3 regions of the Arthrobacter sp. 754 genome follow, and region 3 is predicted to be linked to each of the others. Evidence: predicted binding sites of a transcription regulator. Region 3 holds the regulator's gene; each other region holds the start of a gene.
What was found. Region 3 encodes LexA, which represses DNA repair genes until DNA is damaged. Its sites were predicted from a motif close to TCGAACANNTGTTCGA; they were not measured.

Region 1 (4,822 bases), on a different contig from region 3:
GAAGAGCACGGTAGGCACGGTCTGGTTGCCGCCGTTAAGCTGCTCCACAAGCTCGGCCGTGCCGTCGACTTCCTCGATGTTGATTTCCGTGTAGCCGATGCCCTGCGCGTCAAGCTGCTTCTTCAACCGGTTGCAGTAGCCGCACCAGGTGGTGGAAAACATGGTGATGGTGCCGTCTTCGGGGGTAAAGTCCACGGAGCTCTCCTGAAATCGTTGGGGGTTTCGTTCCCGTCAACGGTAACCCGCACCGGGGTATTCCCCGATGCGGGTGGGGCCGGATGACAGTGCACTGCAGGGATGGCATGCTGAAGCCATGTGTGGACGCTATGTGATGGCACGTGCCGTGGGGGACCTGCTGGCGGAATTCGACGCGGAGCTGGAGGAGAACGTCGAGCTGCCGCCGTCCTGGAATGTGGCGCCAACCGATGATGTTCCCATTGTGCTGGAGCGCCTGAAGGACGACTCGACGGTGCGGCAGCTGCATGTGGCCCGCTGGGGACTGGTGCCGTCCTGGGCCAAGGATCCCGGCATCGGCTCCAAAATGATCAACGCCCGGAGCGAAACGGTGCTGGAAAAGCCCGCGTTCCGCAAGGCCGTCCAGTCCCGCCGCTGCGCCGTTCCCGCGGACGGATATTACGAGTGGAAGCAGGGCACGGGCAAAGCCAAGCAGCCCTACTACGTCCACCCGGGCGAGGGGAACGGCCTGGTGTTCGCCGGCCTGTACGAATGGTGGAAGGACCCGTCCAAATCAGAGGACGATCCCGGACGGTGGCTGCTCTCCACCTCCATCCTGACGGCAGACACCCCGCCGCCGGGCGCGGAGTCGACTGTCTTCGGCAGGCTTACTGCCCTGCATGACCGTGTGCCGCTGCCCATGGACCGGGCCACGATGGAGTCCTGGATCGACCCGCAGATAGACGATGCCGCATTCCTCGTGGACCTGGTCCGTGCCCATGTGAAGGACGTGGCTGCGGACTGGCACGTTGATTCGGTAGGCCGGGAGGTGGGAAACGTGCGCAACAATTCCCCCGAACTCATCCGGCCGGTGGAGGCACTCTTCTAAGGCGGGATGCCGCTAAACGGTGACTCCGCCGCCGTCGTCCACTGCCCAAGTGGGGTTGTAGGCAACTTCCCAGCGGAAGCCGTCCGGATCCGCGAAATAGCCGCTGTACCCTCCCCACGGCTGCGTGACGGGCTCGGCAATGATGGCGGCGCCGGCAGCCGCCGCGTCGGCCAGGACCTGGTCCACTTCCTCATGGCTGGCCAGATTGTGGCTGAGGGTGATGCACGGGACAGCGCCGGGGGCGTCCACCCCTGCCTCGGCCTGCATCTGCCTGGCATCCCACAGGGAAAGCATCAGGCCGTGGTTGACCTGGATAAACACCACATCGCCCGGAATTTCGCGGTGGATGGGCCAGCCGAGGCCCTCCGCATAGAACCGGCGGGAGGCCTCAACGCTGCGAACACCTAGTGAGATGAAGTCGACTCTGGGCTGCATGCTTCGATACTGTCAGATCATGGCGACAATACAAGGAAACGAACGGGACGCTTTGGCCGACAAGGAACAGCTCGCTGCCGTGCGCATTGCGGTGGACGAGGTGGACGACCAGATCGTCACCCTGATCGCGCGGCGTGAACGGCTGATCCGGATCGCCGGAACCCTGAAAGGCGACGACGCCGAAGTCAGGGCTCCCGGCAGGGTGGAACGGGTGATCGAGCATGTACGGAACGCTGCCGAAAAGAAGGACATCGACCCGGACATCGTGGAATCAACCTACCGGGCCATGATTTCAGGCTTCATCGAACTCGAAATGAAGGTACACAAAGAGACCAGCTAAAGCCGGTCTCTTTACAGTGCTTCCTCGACCGGGAAGCCCCCCTGGAAATCGCGGCCGTCGGCCTCGCTGAACGCTGTCATGAAGTGCCCTTTGCCCAGGCCCTGAATGGCTGCCATGGGAAAGTTTCCCGTGATGGTGTTGCCCGAGTGGGACACTCCGGAAAGGTCGTAATTTTCCTCGGTGGTCTGGTCATGGCAGAACGAGTAGAAGGCGATTGCCTCCCCGTTCAGGAATTCAATACCCAGCCGTCTTTGTGATGAATGGTCAGGGCTCGACGCCACCAGTCCCACAACGTACGCACCCGCGCCCGGTATGTTGCCGTCGATATCAAAGTTGGCCACGAGCGTGTTGTCCTGGGCTTTGATGCTTACGTGCTTGAGGAGTGCGTCATGGGAGCTCATGGCACAATCCTGCCCTCCTGCTGGCCGTCCGTCCACCCCCGTCTAGGTTTTGTCAGGGCACCGGCGTAGACTGGATTTGTTCGAACACATATTCGAACGAATTGTTGTGAACGTCTGTATCAGCCGCTCCGGGAGGCACCCATGGGTATGTTCAGCGAGTCCGTGGAGGTCCGTTGCACTCCAGCCGGCCAGCCGTTGGATCTCCAGTGGGCCGGTCGGCACTACACGGTATGCGCCGAACCTTCACGGTGGTATGAACGCCGTCAATGGTGGGCTGAGGAAAGCCGCGCACCCCTCGGCAGCGGGCCCGGGCTGGTGGATCACGAGATCTGGCGCGTCCAGGTGCAGGACGTCCGGCGGGATGCCGCAGAACCGCTCACCCTGGACCTCACCAGGCACATCAGCAGCGGCCGCTGGAGGCTGCTGCGGATCCACGACGCACTCCGGCCCAAAACGGCATGACCTTCACGCACCTCCACGTTTCCACCGCCTTCAGCGCGCACTACGGCGTTTCCTGGCCTGATGAGCTGGCCCAGGCCGCAGCCGCTGACGGCGCAACTGCGCTTGCCTGCACTGACAGGGACGGCCTTTACGGCACCGTAAAACACCTCAAAGCCTGTATGGCTGCCGGCATAGATCCTGTGGTGGGAGTTGACCTTGCGGTCTTCGACGACGACGGCGACCACCGCACCCAGCTCGCCGGCAGGGTGGTGGTGCTCGCCCGTGGCCACAACAACGGGGCAGGCTACCGCGCCCTGTGCCGGTTGGTCTCTGATGCCCATGCCCGCACATCCGGCAAATCCGGGGGAGCGGTGCCGGTGGCTGTCACCCGCGCCGAACTCGCCTCACGCACGCTTGACCCAAAAACCCTGAAGCCTGTGCTGACCGTCCTGATCGGACCGGATTCCGACGTCGGCCGGGCCATGGGCGGCAGGCGGTACCTATTGCCGCGCACACTTTTCAAGCTCTGGGTCGAGACCATGCCTGCCGGAACGCTGGTTGCCGAGGTGGTCTCCCAGCTCAGTGCCCCCGGAGCGCCCTTGAGTACCTCCCATGCGGTGCGCATGCTGAAGCTCGCGGAAGAACACCGGGTCCCGGCCGTGCTGACCAATGCAGTCCGCTACTGCGCCGAGGACGGCGCTGCCACAGCTGACGTACTCGACTCCGCCCGGACGCTGAAGTCCCTGCCGGAACTAGCGGCCGAACCGCTGCTCCAGCCCAACGGCCAGGGCTGGCTGAAATCAGCAGGGCAGATGCTTCAGCTGGGCAAGGAAATCATCAATGCTGCAGGTTACGGAACGGCGGACCTCAAACAGCTGATGGCACAGACTGAGGCGCTCGCCGATTTCTGCCGGATTGATCCGGTGACGGACATGGGGTGGAAACAGCCTGTGGTCCCTGAAGCCTCAGTGATTGGAATCAGCCAGGACCCGCACCGGGAACTGGTGCAGCGCTGCGAAGCTGGAATCGGCCGCCGGTTCCCCGGGATTACAGGCTCTGCAAATAAGGAGATGCGTCACCGGCTTGATCACGAGCTTGGCATCATCCGGAATCTTGGGTTCTCCTCCTACTTCCTCACCGTTGCGGAAGTTTCCCGGATGATCCAGGACATGGGAGTCAGGGCGGCCGCGCGTGGTTCCGGAGCCTCAAGTCTGGTCAATTACCTGATCGAGGTAAGCCACGTTAACCCGCTTCAGCATGACCTCATCTTTGAGCGGTTCCTTTCCCGGGACCGCGCCACCCTGCCGGACATTGACATCGACGTCGAAAGCGCTGAGCGGCACAACGTCTACCGGAGGATCTTTGACCGGTTCGGCGCCGAGCGGGTAACCCTGATGAGCATGCAGAACGGATACCGCGCCCGTGGTGCGGTCCGTGATGCCGGAATGGCGTTGGGCATGGACGAAGGCGATGTCGGGGAAATCGCCAAGCAACTGTGGAGATTTTCGGCCCGGAAATTCCGTGAAGCCCTGGTGGAGAAGCCTGAGCTCAGGGAATTTGCCGGCCGGGTGGAGCAGCGGGACTATGCCGAAAACCAGCAGCTTGATCTGCTGGTGGACCTGACGGAACGGCTGGACCGGCTGCCCCGCCATATTTCCATGCACCCCTGCGGAGTGATCCTGGGCGACGCCACACTCCTGGACCGGACCCCCGTCCAGCCCAGCGGTTTGGGCCTGCCCATGAGCCAGTTCGACAAACACGACATGGATCCCATGGGCATGCTCAAGCTCGATGTCCTGGGGGTCAGGATGCAAAGTGCCATGGCCTTTGCCGTCCGGGAAGTGATCCGGATCCATCCATCCAAAGCTGAAGTTGTTGCCGCGGGCAGCCATCCCCTGGGTTCCGACGGGACAGGGCCGGATTACATCGCCGCGAATGGCATGATCAATCTCAACGCGGTGCCGCTGGACGATGAACCAACCTACGAACTGATCCGCAGCACCCACACCCTTGGCTGTTTCCAGATCGAGTCACCCGGACAGCGTGAGCTGATCGGCAAGATGGCCCCGCGTGAGTTCAATGACCTCATCATCGACATTTCGCTGTTCCGGCCCGGTCCGATGAAGTCCGACATGGTCCGGC
Region 2 (4,822 bases), on a different contig from region 3:
CCAATGGCGGACGCTATCCGGGCTTTTCTTTCCCGCTCCGGGTAGCCAGGTACCTGCCCGGACGCCGCCGGGCGCTGGCTAGGCAGCCTTGACGACCGGAAGTTCATCCCAGTGCGTGGTGTAGCGGGGGGAGAGCATGTCCCGTTTCATGGTCCAGTCCGGCCCGACCCGGATGCCGGCGTGGCCGAGCCCGATGGAGCCGCGGCCGTACCGGCGGGCCACGTCTTCCAGAAGCGATCCGATGCGGCGTTCCTCGTGCGCGTTCTCGAACAGGGACAGGGGCGCCTGATTGCCGGTGGGCCGCAGGTCGGTGACCATGATCCCGGCCCTGGCATACTTAACGCCTTCGTGGATGAGGGGCAACAGGGCGTGGGAGGCCCTGGTCAGGATCACCGGATCCGCCGTGGGCATCGGCAGCGGGATGCACACCGACGGGTACGTAGTGTCCTTCGGGTTGAAGTGTGAGGTGCCGGCGAACGCCGTGAGGACTTTTGCCTGCAGACCGTGCTTGGCCAGCCGCGCCGAGGCCTGCTGCCCATAGACGCTCAGCACCTGCCGGACCCCTGCCGCCGTGGTGATGGGTGTGGCGAACGAGCGGGAAAAGATCAGCTGGTCGCGACCGATCCGCTCCTCCTCCATCGGGATGCAGGGCGTTCCCTGCAGTTCCAGCACGGTGCGCATCATGACCACCGAGAACCGGTCCCGGATCATGACAGGATCGGCCCGGGACAGGTCAAGGATCGAAAAAATACCCAGGACGTTTAGCCGTTTGGTCAGCCGCGTGGCCACTCCCCAGATTTCGATGACGGACAGGCGCCGCATCAGGCCTTCCCGTTCGACGCCGGGCACCGAGTCCCAGTGGCAGACCCCGCCGAAGCCGGGGTTGTTCTTCGCCCATTTGTTGGCCAGCTTGGCCAGGGTTTTCGTCGTCGCGATCCCCACACAAACCGGGACGCCCACGTTCCGGCGGACAGCGGCCTTCATGGCCCTGCCCAGCGTCAGCAGCTCAGCCGGGGTGCCTTTGACGCCGAGGAAGGCCTCGTCGATGCTGTAGACCTCCAGCCAGGCAGAGTACCGGCCCAGCAGCTCCATCACCCTGGCGCTCATGTCGCCGTAGAGCTCGTAGTTGCTGGAGAGGGCCACCAGCCCCCATTCCTTGGCCCTCGGGGCGAGCTTGAACCACGGCTCACCCACGGCGATGCCCAGGGCTTTGGCCTCGGGGGAACGGGTGACCGCGCAGCCGTCGTTGTTGGACAGCACCACCACGGGTATGCCCTCCAGTGACGGGTCGAAGGCCCGCTCGGCCGAGGCGTAGAAGCAGTTCACGTCCACGTGGGCGATCTGCGGCATCCGGCGCATCACCGCCGGCTTAGACATTGCTCCAACCCGCCTGCGTAGGCCCGGTAAGGCACCGAATCCGGCCGCCGGACAGGCCGCTGCCCTCGGTAGAGTTTCGGTTATGGATAACCCGGTGAAAGTCCGCCGCGCGCGCGTCGAAGACGCCGCCGTGATGGCCCGAGTGAACGTGCAGTCGTGGCGTGAGACCTACCGCGGCGTGATGGCGGACCGCGTCCTGGACGACCCCGGATTGCCCGCAGTCCGGGAACGGTTCTGGACCACCGCTCTCAGCGATGAACGATACCGCGCCAACCGCGTCGCCGTGGCCGAACGCGACGGCGAAATGATCGGGATCGCGATGGCGGGGCCGCCGCAGAGCCCAGGTGCGCAGTGGGGCACGCACCTGTATGTGCTCTACGTCCTCGCCGCTGAGCACGGGACAGGCGCCGGCGCCGCCCTCCTGGACGCCGTCGTCGGCCCGGAAGATTCGGCAGCGCTCTGGGTGGCCGATCCGAATCCCCGGGCGCAGGCGTTCTACCGCAAGCACGGCTTCGTGGCGGACGGGACGGTGAACGTGGACGACGGCGTGCGTGAGCTCCGCATGGTGCGGATCCTTTCCGGGCGCGGCCAGCTCCCGGACCCGTCCTCGGACGCTCCCTCCCGGCCGCCTAAACATGGTGAAGGCACCGCGTAGCGACACCCCAGATGACGAGGTCCGCAAGGGCCGGGACCCGGATGTCCGGGTAGGCAGGGTTCTCGGCCTGGAGCACGACGCCGGTGCCCGTGATCCGGAGCCGCTTCACCGTGAGCTCCCCGTCCAGGACCGCGACGACCACGCAGCCGTCGCGCGGTTCCAGGGCGCGGTTGACGATCAGTTCGTCGCCGTCGCTGATGCCGGCACCCTCCATGGAGTCCCCGGACACCCGCACAACGTATGTGCTGGTGATGTCCTTGATCAGGTGCTCGTTCAAATCGATCCGGCCATCAAAATAGTCCTGCGCCGGCGAGGGAAACCCCGCCGCGACCGGGACAGGTGAGATCAGCACCGACAACAACGACATGCCCGCATCTATCACACGGGGACCCACGATAACGCCCACAACACACCTTTATTCGAATATATGTTCGATTCATTCAGTGTAGCGGCAGGCGCAGACAAAGAGCAGACCACGCCGGTTCCCTCCGGCAGGCCGGGTACCGCGGAGGCGCCGCGGGCGGTCACTTCAGGCGGAAATTACCTGAACAGGCCTTCGCCGATGAACCCGCCGGGCTGGACGCCGGGAGGCACCGCCGCGAGGGCCGAACTGGTGTGCTTGAGGTACTCCAAAGCAAGCGTGTCCTGCTTGGCCATGGCCATCTGCATCGGGACGTAGTGCGTGCGGGGATCCTTGACGAAGGCAATGAAGAACAGGCCGGCGTCGAGGTGTCCGAGCCCGTCGGAACCGTCGGTGTAGTTGTAGCCGCGGCGGAGCATCCGCACGCCGTCGTTCTGGTCAGCGTGGGCGAGGCGGACGTGCGCGTCCATGCCGATCAGGGGCTCGCCGTCCTTGCCTTTGAGCGAAAAGTCGGGTGAGGTGAACTCCTTGCCCCCGGACAGCGGGGAGCCTTCGGATTTGGTCCGTCCGATCAGCCCCTCCTGTTCCCGCAGCGAGGTGCGGTCCCAGATTTCGATGTGCATGCGGATGCGGCGCGCCACCAGGTAGCTGCCGCCCTGCATCCAGGCCTCGCCGGACCGCGTGCCCGGGCCGGCCCAGACGTGTTCGTTCAGCAGGTCCGTGTCCTCGGCCTTGAGGTTGTTGGTGCCGTCCTTGAAGCCGAAAAGGTTGCGCGGGGTCTGCTGGTTCCTGGAGGTGGAGGACGTGCGGCCGAAACCGAGTTGGGACCAGCGCACCCGGGCTTTGCCGAAGCCGATGCGGGCGAGGTTGCGGATTGCGTGGACGGCGACCTGCGGATCGTCCGCGCATGCCTGGACGATGATGTCGCCGCCGCTGCGGTTGGCCTGCAGGTCGTCACCCGGGAAATGCGGGAGGTCGATCAGGGCGTCTGGCCGGCGGCCCTCGAGGCCAAAGCGTGCTTTGCCGTCTTTTTCGAACAGGCCGGCGCCGAACGCGAAGGTGACGGTGAGTTTGCCGGCGCTGAGGCCCAGTGCTTCGCCGGTGTCCTCGGGCGGTGCGTCGTAGGGGCCGTCCACCGCACCGGTTGCGCCGGTTTCGCGGCCCTGACTCATGGCCTCGGCCGCGGCGGTCCAGTCCTTCAGGAGGCGGATGAGGGCAGCCCGGTCCTCGGTGGTGACGTCGAATGCTGCCATGTGGAGGCGGTCCTGTGCGGCGGTGGTGATGCCGGCCTGGGTGGGTCCGTGGAAGGGCACAACGTCGCCGGTTCCGGCGTCGGCCGGCGTGGCCGCGGCAGCCAGGGCGTCCTGGGTGAGCAGGCCCGCGGCCAGACCGGCCACGGCTCCTGCACTGCCCACGCCTGCCAGCGCCAGCAGGCCCCTGCGGGACATGCGCGGCGCCGGTGCTTCACTTTGTGCGGGGTCGATGCTCTGTGCGGGGTCGGCCGTGCCTCCGCCGAATGGGCAGCCGCTCACAGGACGACGGCGGCGGTGAGGTTGGACAGTGGCTCACCCAGTGCATCCACCAGCGAAGCCAGCTTCTGGACCTGCTCCGGGGTCAGTTCGTCGTAGTAAACGAAGCCGTCACCGCGGGCGTGCTGGGTGAGTTCGGCCTGGAGGGCGGCGAACTTCCCCTCCAGCGACGCGGCGAGTTCCGGGTTCTTCTGCTCAAGCACGGGCTTGAGGTTCTCGAAGGCGATCCGGGCGCCGTCCACATTTGCCTGGAAGTCCCAGAGGTCCGTGTGCGACCAGATTTCCTCCTCGCCGGTGACCTTTCCGGTGGCGACCTCGTCGAGCAGTTCCTTGGCACCGTTGCCCAGTTTGTCGGCGGTGAGTTCAACGGTGCGCGTGCGGCCGGCCAGGTCCTCGGTGTCGGCCACCAGCTGGGCGGCGAGCGTCTCCCGTTCGGGGGCCGTCAGAGCCGTGAAACCGGCCGGCGGGAAGAGGTCCTTCTCGGCGCGGTGCCAGCCGGTCCACTCCTCGCCGGGAGCGAGGTCCGCCTCCCGGGCGTCCAGCTTCGGGTCCAGGTCGCCGAAGGATTCCGCGACCGGTTCAATCCGTTCCCAGTGCATGCGTGTGGCGGCGTAGAGGTCCCGGGCCTTCGCGGCATCCCCGGCGGCGTAGGCCGCGGCGAACTCCTTGGTTCCGGCGAGAAGCTGTTCGGTCTGGTCCTTGACGTAGGCCAGGTACTGGGCCGTCGCGGTGTCCGTGAGGGCCTTCATGTTGGTGTCCACGGCGGCCTGGCTGCCGGATTCGGTGATCTCGAACGCGGACCGGATGCCCTCGCCCTGCATGCCGGGCTTGCACGCCGTCGTGTACTTTCCGGCGGGTGCGGTGAGCACCAGGTTGCGGGTCAGGCCCGGGCCGATGTTC
Region 3 (4,822 bases):
ACGGCGTGGGCGAGTGCTTCGTCGAGGGGAACCGTGGCCTCGCCGAACCTGCGGATGCCCGCCTTGTTGCCAAGGGCGGTGCGCAGGACCTCACCGAACGTGATGGCGACGTCCTCCACCGTGTGGTGGACATCGATGTGGGTGTCACCGGTTGCCTTGACTGTCATGTCTATCAGCGAGTGCTTGCACAGCGCCGTCAGCATGTGGTCGTAGAAAGGGACTGACGTGTCGATGTCTGAGACGCCGGTGCCGTCAAGGTTGATCTCCACGAGCACTGACGATTCACTGGTGGCGCGCTCCATGCGTGCGGTCCGTGCGGCAGCATTCGATCCGGTGGAAGTCATGGTGATATGTCCTTTAAGGGAAGTCAGAGGTGCGGCACCCGAGGCGCCGGTAGTTCAAGTTTAGGCGGGGAGCCTGGACTGGCTGGCCAGGATGGCTTCCAGCGAGGTCAGGAACGCTGTGGTCTCAGTCTCAGTTCCCGCCGTGACACGCAGATGGCCGGGGATTCCGACGTCGCGGACCAGTACCCCGGCATCCAGCAGCTCCTGCCAGACCTCGTGCGGCCTGTCCAGCCCGCCGAAGAAGACGTAGTTCGAATCCGAGGCTGCGGGCTTGAGGCCCATCCGGGTCAGTTCCGTTACGATGCGGTCCCGCTGCGCCTTGATGTCCTGGACGTCGGCCATGAGGGCGGTCCGGTGCCGGAGGGCCGCCAGGCCTGTCGCCTGGGTTATGGCGGAGAGGTGGTACGGCAGCCGGACCAGGCGCAGGGCGTCCGTCACTTCGGGCGCCGCTGCCATGTAGCCCAGGCGGGCACCCGCGAGGGCAAAAGCCTTACTCATGGTGCGTGACACAATGAGGCGCTCCCTTCCGGGAAGCAAGGTCAGGGCGCTGGGCGTCCCGTCGTGGGCGAACTCGTGGTACGCCTCGTCAACGATCACAATGGTCTGGCTGGCCTCGCCTGCGGCATAGACCGCCTCGACTACATCCAGTCCCAGACCCGTGCCCGTGGGATTGTTTGGCGAGCAAAGGAACACGATGTTCGGCTGCAGCTCCTTGACCTGCAGTGCTGCCGATTCTGCGCTCAGCCCGTAGTCCCCTGCACGCTGCCCGATGATGTACCCGGTATCGGTGCCACTGGCCAGGAGGGGGTACATGGAATACGTGGGCGGGAATCCCAGAGCCGTGCGTCCGGGCCCGCCAAAAGCCTGGAGTATCTGCTGCAGGACCTCATTGGACCCGTTGGCTGCCCAGATGTTGGTGGCGTCAAGGCCATGGCCAAGGTACTCGGCCAGCGCTTCGCGGAGTTCGGTGAATTCACGGTCCGGGTACCGGTTGAGCCCTGCTGCCGCTTCGGTAACAGCCGCGCTGATTGCGGCGCGGACGTCCGCCGGGACGCCATGGGTGTTCTCGTTGACGTTCAGCAGGATGGGGACATCCAGTTGCGGGGCACCGTACGGTGTCAGTCCACGGAGATTGGTCCGGAGGGGAAGTCGGTTCAGACGCTCTAACTGGTCATTCACCTGAACAGTTTAGTGCCGACGAAGACACCCGAAAAATATGACGGGCCGGAGGGGCTGCGCATACCCTTTTGGCTGCCCCGAAGCCTACTTGGCGGGCACGAAGAGCTGCTGGCCCGGCACCACGCCGCCGGCCGGGAGGTTGTTCAGCTGAACAATATCGGCGATGACATCACGGGGATCCCTCTCGGGTGCTACCGCGCCGGCGATGGCCCAGAGTGACTGGCCCGCCTGAACCGTGACAGACACCGTGGGAGTTACCGAGAGATCCGCTGCCGAATCCGCTGCCTTGGCCGGGGCATTAAGGAATCCTGCCAGCGACAGCAGGACCGCAGCCAGGATGACCAGCGGGATGCCAATCAGGACGATCCGGCCGCGCCTGGTCAGACGCAGTGGCTGGGCCTTGGTGCGCTCAGGACCCGCCGTGAGGTGCTGGACGGAAACGAACTGCGGACGGGAGTCGTGTGAAGCGGATGTAGCTGACATGAAATTAGCCCTCCTGGACCATACTGTGCTGCCCGGTGCGCCCTGTGCGTCCGCCTGCGATATCCGATCCCGGGGCCTACTGCCCCGGTTTCGAACGCTGCCTGCGACGAGTAGAACACATATTCGAACTTTGCTTCCCTAGTTTTAGCACTTATCAACGAACATTGTCGAGACTCGCTAGAACAGATGTTTGAAAAAGCAATGTGGCTGGCCTACGTTTGGATCAAAGAACAACCACCTCAGTAGTTGATCAGCAGGGTCTGACAATTAATCCGGACAGCACCCGGGCAACCGAAAGGCATTGGCGAACATGGCAGCACCAGCCGCCGAGGGCAAGGCGAACCCCCAGGGCCGCCAGCCCCAGAGGACCCCGAAGGGGCTCACTGCCCGTCAAAAGAAGATTCTCGAAACCATCCAGCGCTCGGTCAATGACAACGGTTACCCTCCGTCCATGCGGGAGATCGGTGACACCGTAGGGCTGGCCAGCCTTTCCAGCGTCACGCACCAGCTCTCGCAGCTCGAAAAGCTGGGATACCTCCGCCGGGATCCGAAGCGCCCCCGCGCGATGGAAGTCCTGATGCCCCTCACGCTGGACGGCGGATCCACGAAACCGAGCGGGTCGGGCAAACCTGCGCTGATGCACAATATCGGCGGGACGGTGACGGAACTTCCCACCGCGATGGACACGGCAATGGTGCCGCTCGTCGGCCGGATCGCAGCCGGCGGGCCGATCCTTGCCGATCAGGTGGTGGAGGATGTCATGCCCCTGCCGCGCCAGCTCGTGGGCCAGGGGGAACTGTTCATGCTGCGGGTGGCCGGCGACTCCATGGTGGACGCCGCCATTTGCGACGGCGACTGGGTGGTGGTCCGCCGGCAGGCCGACGCCGTCAATGGCGATATCGTGGCGGCGCTCCTGGACGACGAAGCAACCGTGAAGACCTTCCGCCAGCGCGATGGCCACACCTGGCTGTTGCCCCAGAACACCCAGTACGAGCCCATCCTCGGGGACCACGCCACCATCATGGGAAAGGTTGTCTCGGTCCTGCGGTCACTGTAGTTCGTTTGGCGTAAAAGCAACGCGGAGTCACTTAGTGCCTCTCGGGAGGACCCGAAGGGGCATTAGGTGACCCCGCGTTGTCGTTGGTCCTGGAAGCCGCTCACGCTCATCCGGGCCAGGCCTCAGGAGCCCTCCTTCGCCAGCCTTTCCAAGGCTGCGAAAGCAGTTTTGCGGTCCGTCGTAGGCCAGAACGGCGGAAGCGCGGCGCGCAGGAATCCGGCGTACCGCTCCGTGGCAAGCCGCGGATCGAGGACAGCCACTACCCCCTTGTCGCCCGTGGAACGGATCAGCCGTCCTGCCCCCTGGGCCAGGCGGATAGCGGCATGGGTGGCCGAAACGGCCATGAACCCGTTTCCGCCGGCCTGCGCCACGGCACGTGAACGGGCTGTCATCAGGGGATCATCCGGCCGCGGGAACGGAATACGGTCGATCACCACCAGGCGGCACGATCCGCCCGGAACGTCAACGCCCTGCCACAGGGACATGGTCCCGAACAGGCATGTGTCGGGCTCATCCGCGAACTGCTTGACCAGGGCAGTCATCGTTGAATCGCCCTGGCACAGGATGCTGAGCCCCAGCCGCGGACGCATGGCCTCGGCTGCCTCCTCGGCCGCGCGGCGGGACGAAAAGAGACACAGCGCGCCGCCCCCGGAGGCCCGGATCAGCGCCTCGAGTTCGTCCAGGGCCTCGGGCGCTGCCCCGCGCCCGGGTTTGGGCAGGTGCCCGGCCACGTAGAGGATTCCCTGCCTGGGGTAGTCAAACGGGGAACCGACATCGATACCGGTCCAGCTCGGCGCCCCCTCCCCTACCAGCCCCAGCCCGCCGGCGGCCGGTTCGAAGGCTGAACCGATGGCGAGGGTTGCTGAGGTCAGCACGACGGTGTGGCCGGCAAAGAGCCCTTCACGCAGCTTCCCCGCAACGCTGAGCGGTGCAATATTGATCAGGACCGGCGCCGTATCATCCGGCTGCCCGTAGCCCTGCTGCGGATCGAACGTACTGGCACGGGAGAACCAGACCACTTCGCGGTTCTCGCGGGCTACGATCAGCCGTTCGCACAGTTCAAGGATGAGCATCAGCCGTGAGCGGGCAAGCTGCCGCCCGCCGTCGGCCGTTTGGCTGCCTTCGCCCTTGGAATCGGAAAGTGCCGCCCGGCACGCTTCGCGCAACTGGTCCACACAGTCCAGTTGTTCGTCGTTGAGGCCGTTGGGGAGCAGCCCGTTGGGCACACCGGCCACGGCGAGCTCCAGGTTTGCGGCAGCCGCGTTGAGGGCATCGACCGTAATGGCGGTGTGCTTCCGTGCGCCGGAGGCGGCAGCGTGCACCATTGCCACGGAGAGCTGCCCGGACACAGCCCCGGTGACCCGGTCCTGGAGTTCGTGGGCCTCATCCACCACCACGACGTCGTACTCGGGAAGCACTGCCAGGCCTTCAAAGGCGCTGACGGCGAGCATGGCGTGGTTGGTGACCACGACGTCGGCGTCTGCAGCGTCGTGGCGTGCCAGCTCGCTGAAGCACTCCGCCGCCATCGGGCACTTCTGCGCCCCCAGGCATTCCATCGAGGTCACGGAAACCTGCCGCCATGCGCGGTCCGTGACGCCGGGAACAAGCTCGTCGCGGTCCCCGGTGCTTGTTTTCTCCGCCCACTCGCGCAGGCGTACTACTTCCTTCCCCAACTGGGACGAAGGACCGCCGAGGGCGGCGGCGAAATGCGGGACGGACGTGTCCTCGCCCAGGGAGAAAAGCTGGCCCTCAGCAGGTT

Region 1: a site for LexA is predicted at 2,320-2,335, ahead of ABIA70_RS00270 (DUF6504 family protein). Genes of this name have one in related genera too.
Region 2: a site for LexA is predicted at 2,452-2,467, ahead of ABIA70_RS05070 (LexA family protein). Genes of this name have one in related genera too.

Annotation. Positions count from the first base shown of each region.
Region 1 covers NZ_JBEPSC010000001.1:57,882-62,703, reverse strand. Annotated here, with positions in the region: gene ABIA70_RS00295 (mycoredoxin) at 1-195, opposite strand, end outside; gene ABIA70_RS00290 (SOS response-associated peptidase) at 314-1,063, shown strand; gene ABIA70_RS00285 (VOC family protein) at 1,076-1,498, opposite strand; gene ABIA70_RS00280 (chorismate mutase) at 1,518-1,838, shown strand; gene ABIA70_RS00275 (hypothetical protein) at 1,850-2,239, opposite strand; gene ABIA70_RS00270 (DUF6504 family protein) at 2,381-2,701, shown strand; gene ABIA70_RS00265 (DNA polymerase III subunit alpha) at 2,698-4,822, shown strand, end outside.
Region 2 covers NZ_JBEPSC010000001.1:1,064,168-1,068,989, reverse strand. Annotated here, with positions in the region: gene ABIA70_RS05085 (alpha/beta fold hydrolase) at 1-45, shown strand, start outside; gene ABIA70_RS05080 (Y-family DNA polymerase) at 79-1,377, opposite strand; gene ABIA70_RS05075 (GNAT family N-acetyltransferase) at 1,460-2,032, shown strand; gene ABIA70_RS05070 (LexA family protein) at 2,007-2,438, opposite strand; gene efeB (iron uptake transporter deferrochelatase/peroxidase subunit) at 2,573-3,925, opposite strand; gene efeO (iron uptake system protein EfeO) at 3,922-4,822, opposite strand, start outside.
Region 3 covers NZ_JBEPSC010000002.1:827,426-832,247, reverse strand. Annotated here, with positions in the region: gene hisB (imidazoleglycerol-phosphate dehydratase HisB) at 1-344, opposite strand, end outside; gene ABIA70_RS09245 (histidinol-phosphate transaminase) at 405-1,523, opposite strand; gene ABIA70_RS09240 (LysM peptidoglycan-binding domain-containing protein) at 1,608-2,006, opposite strand; gene lexA (transcriptional repressor LexA) at 2,317-3,063, shown strand; gene ABIA70_RS09230 (ATP-dependent DNA helicase) at 3,186-4,822, opposite strand, start outside.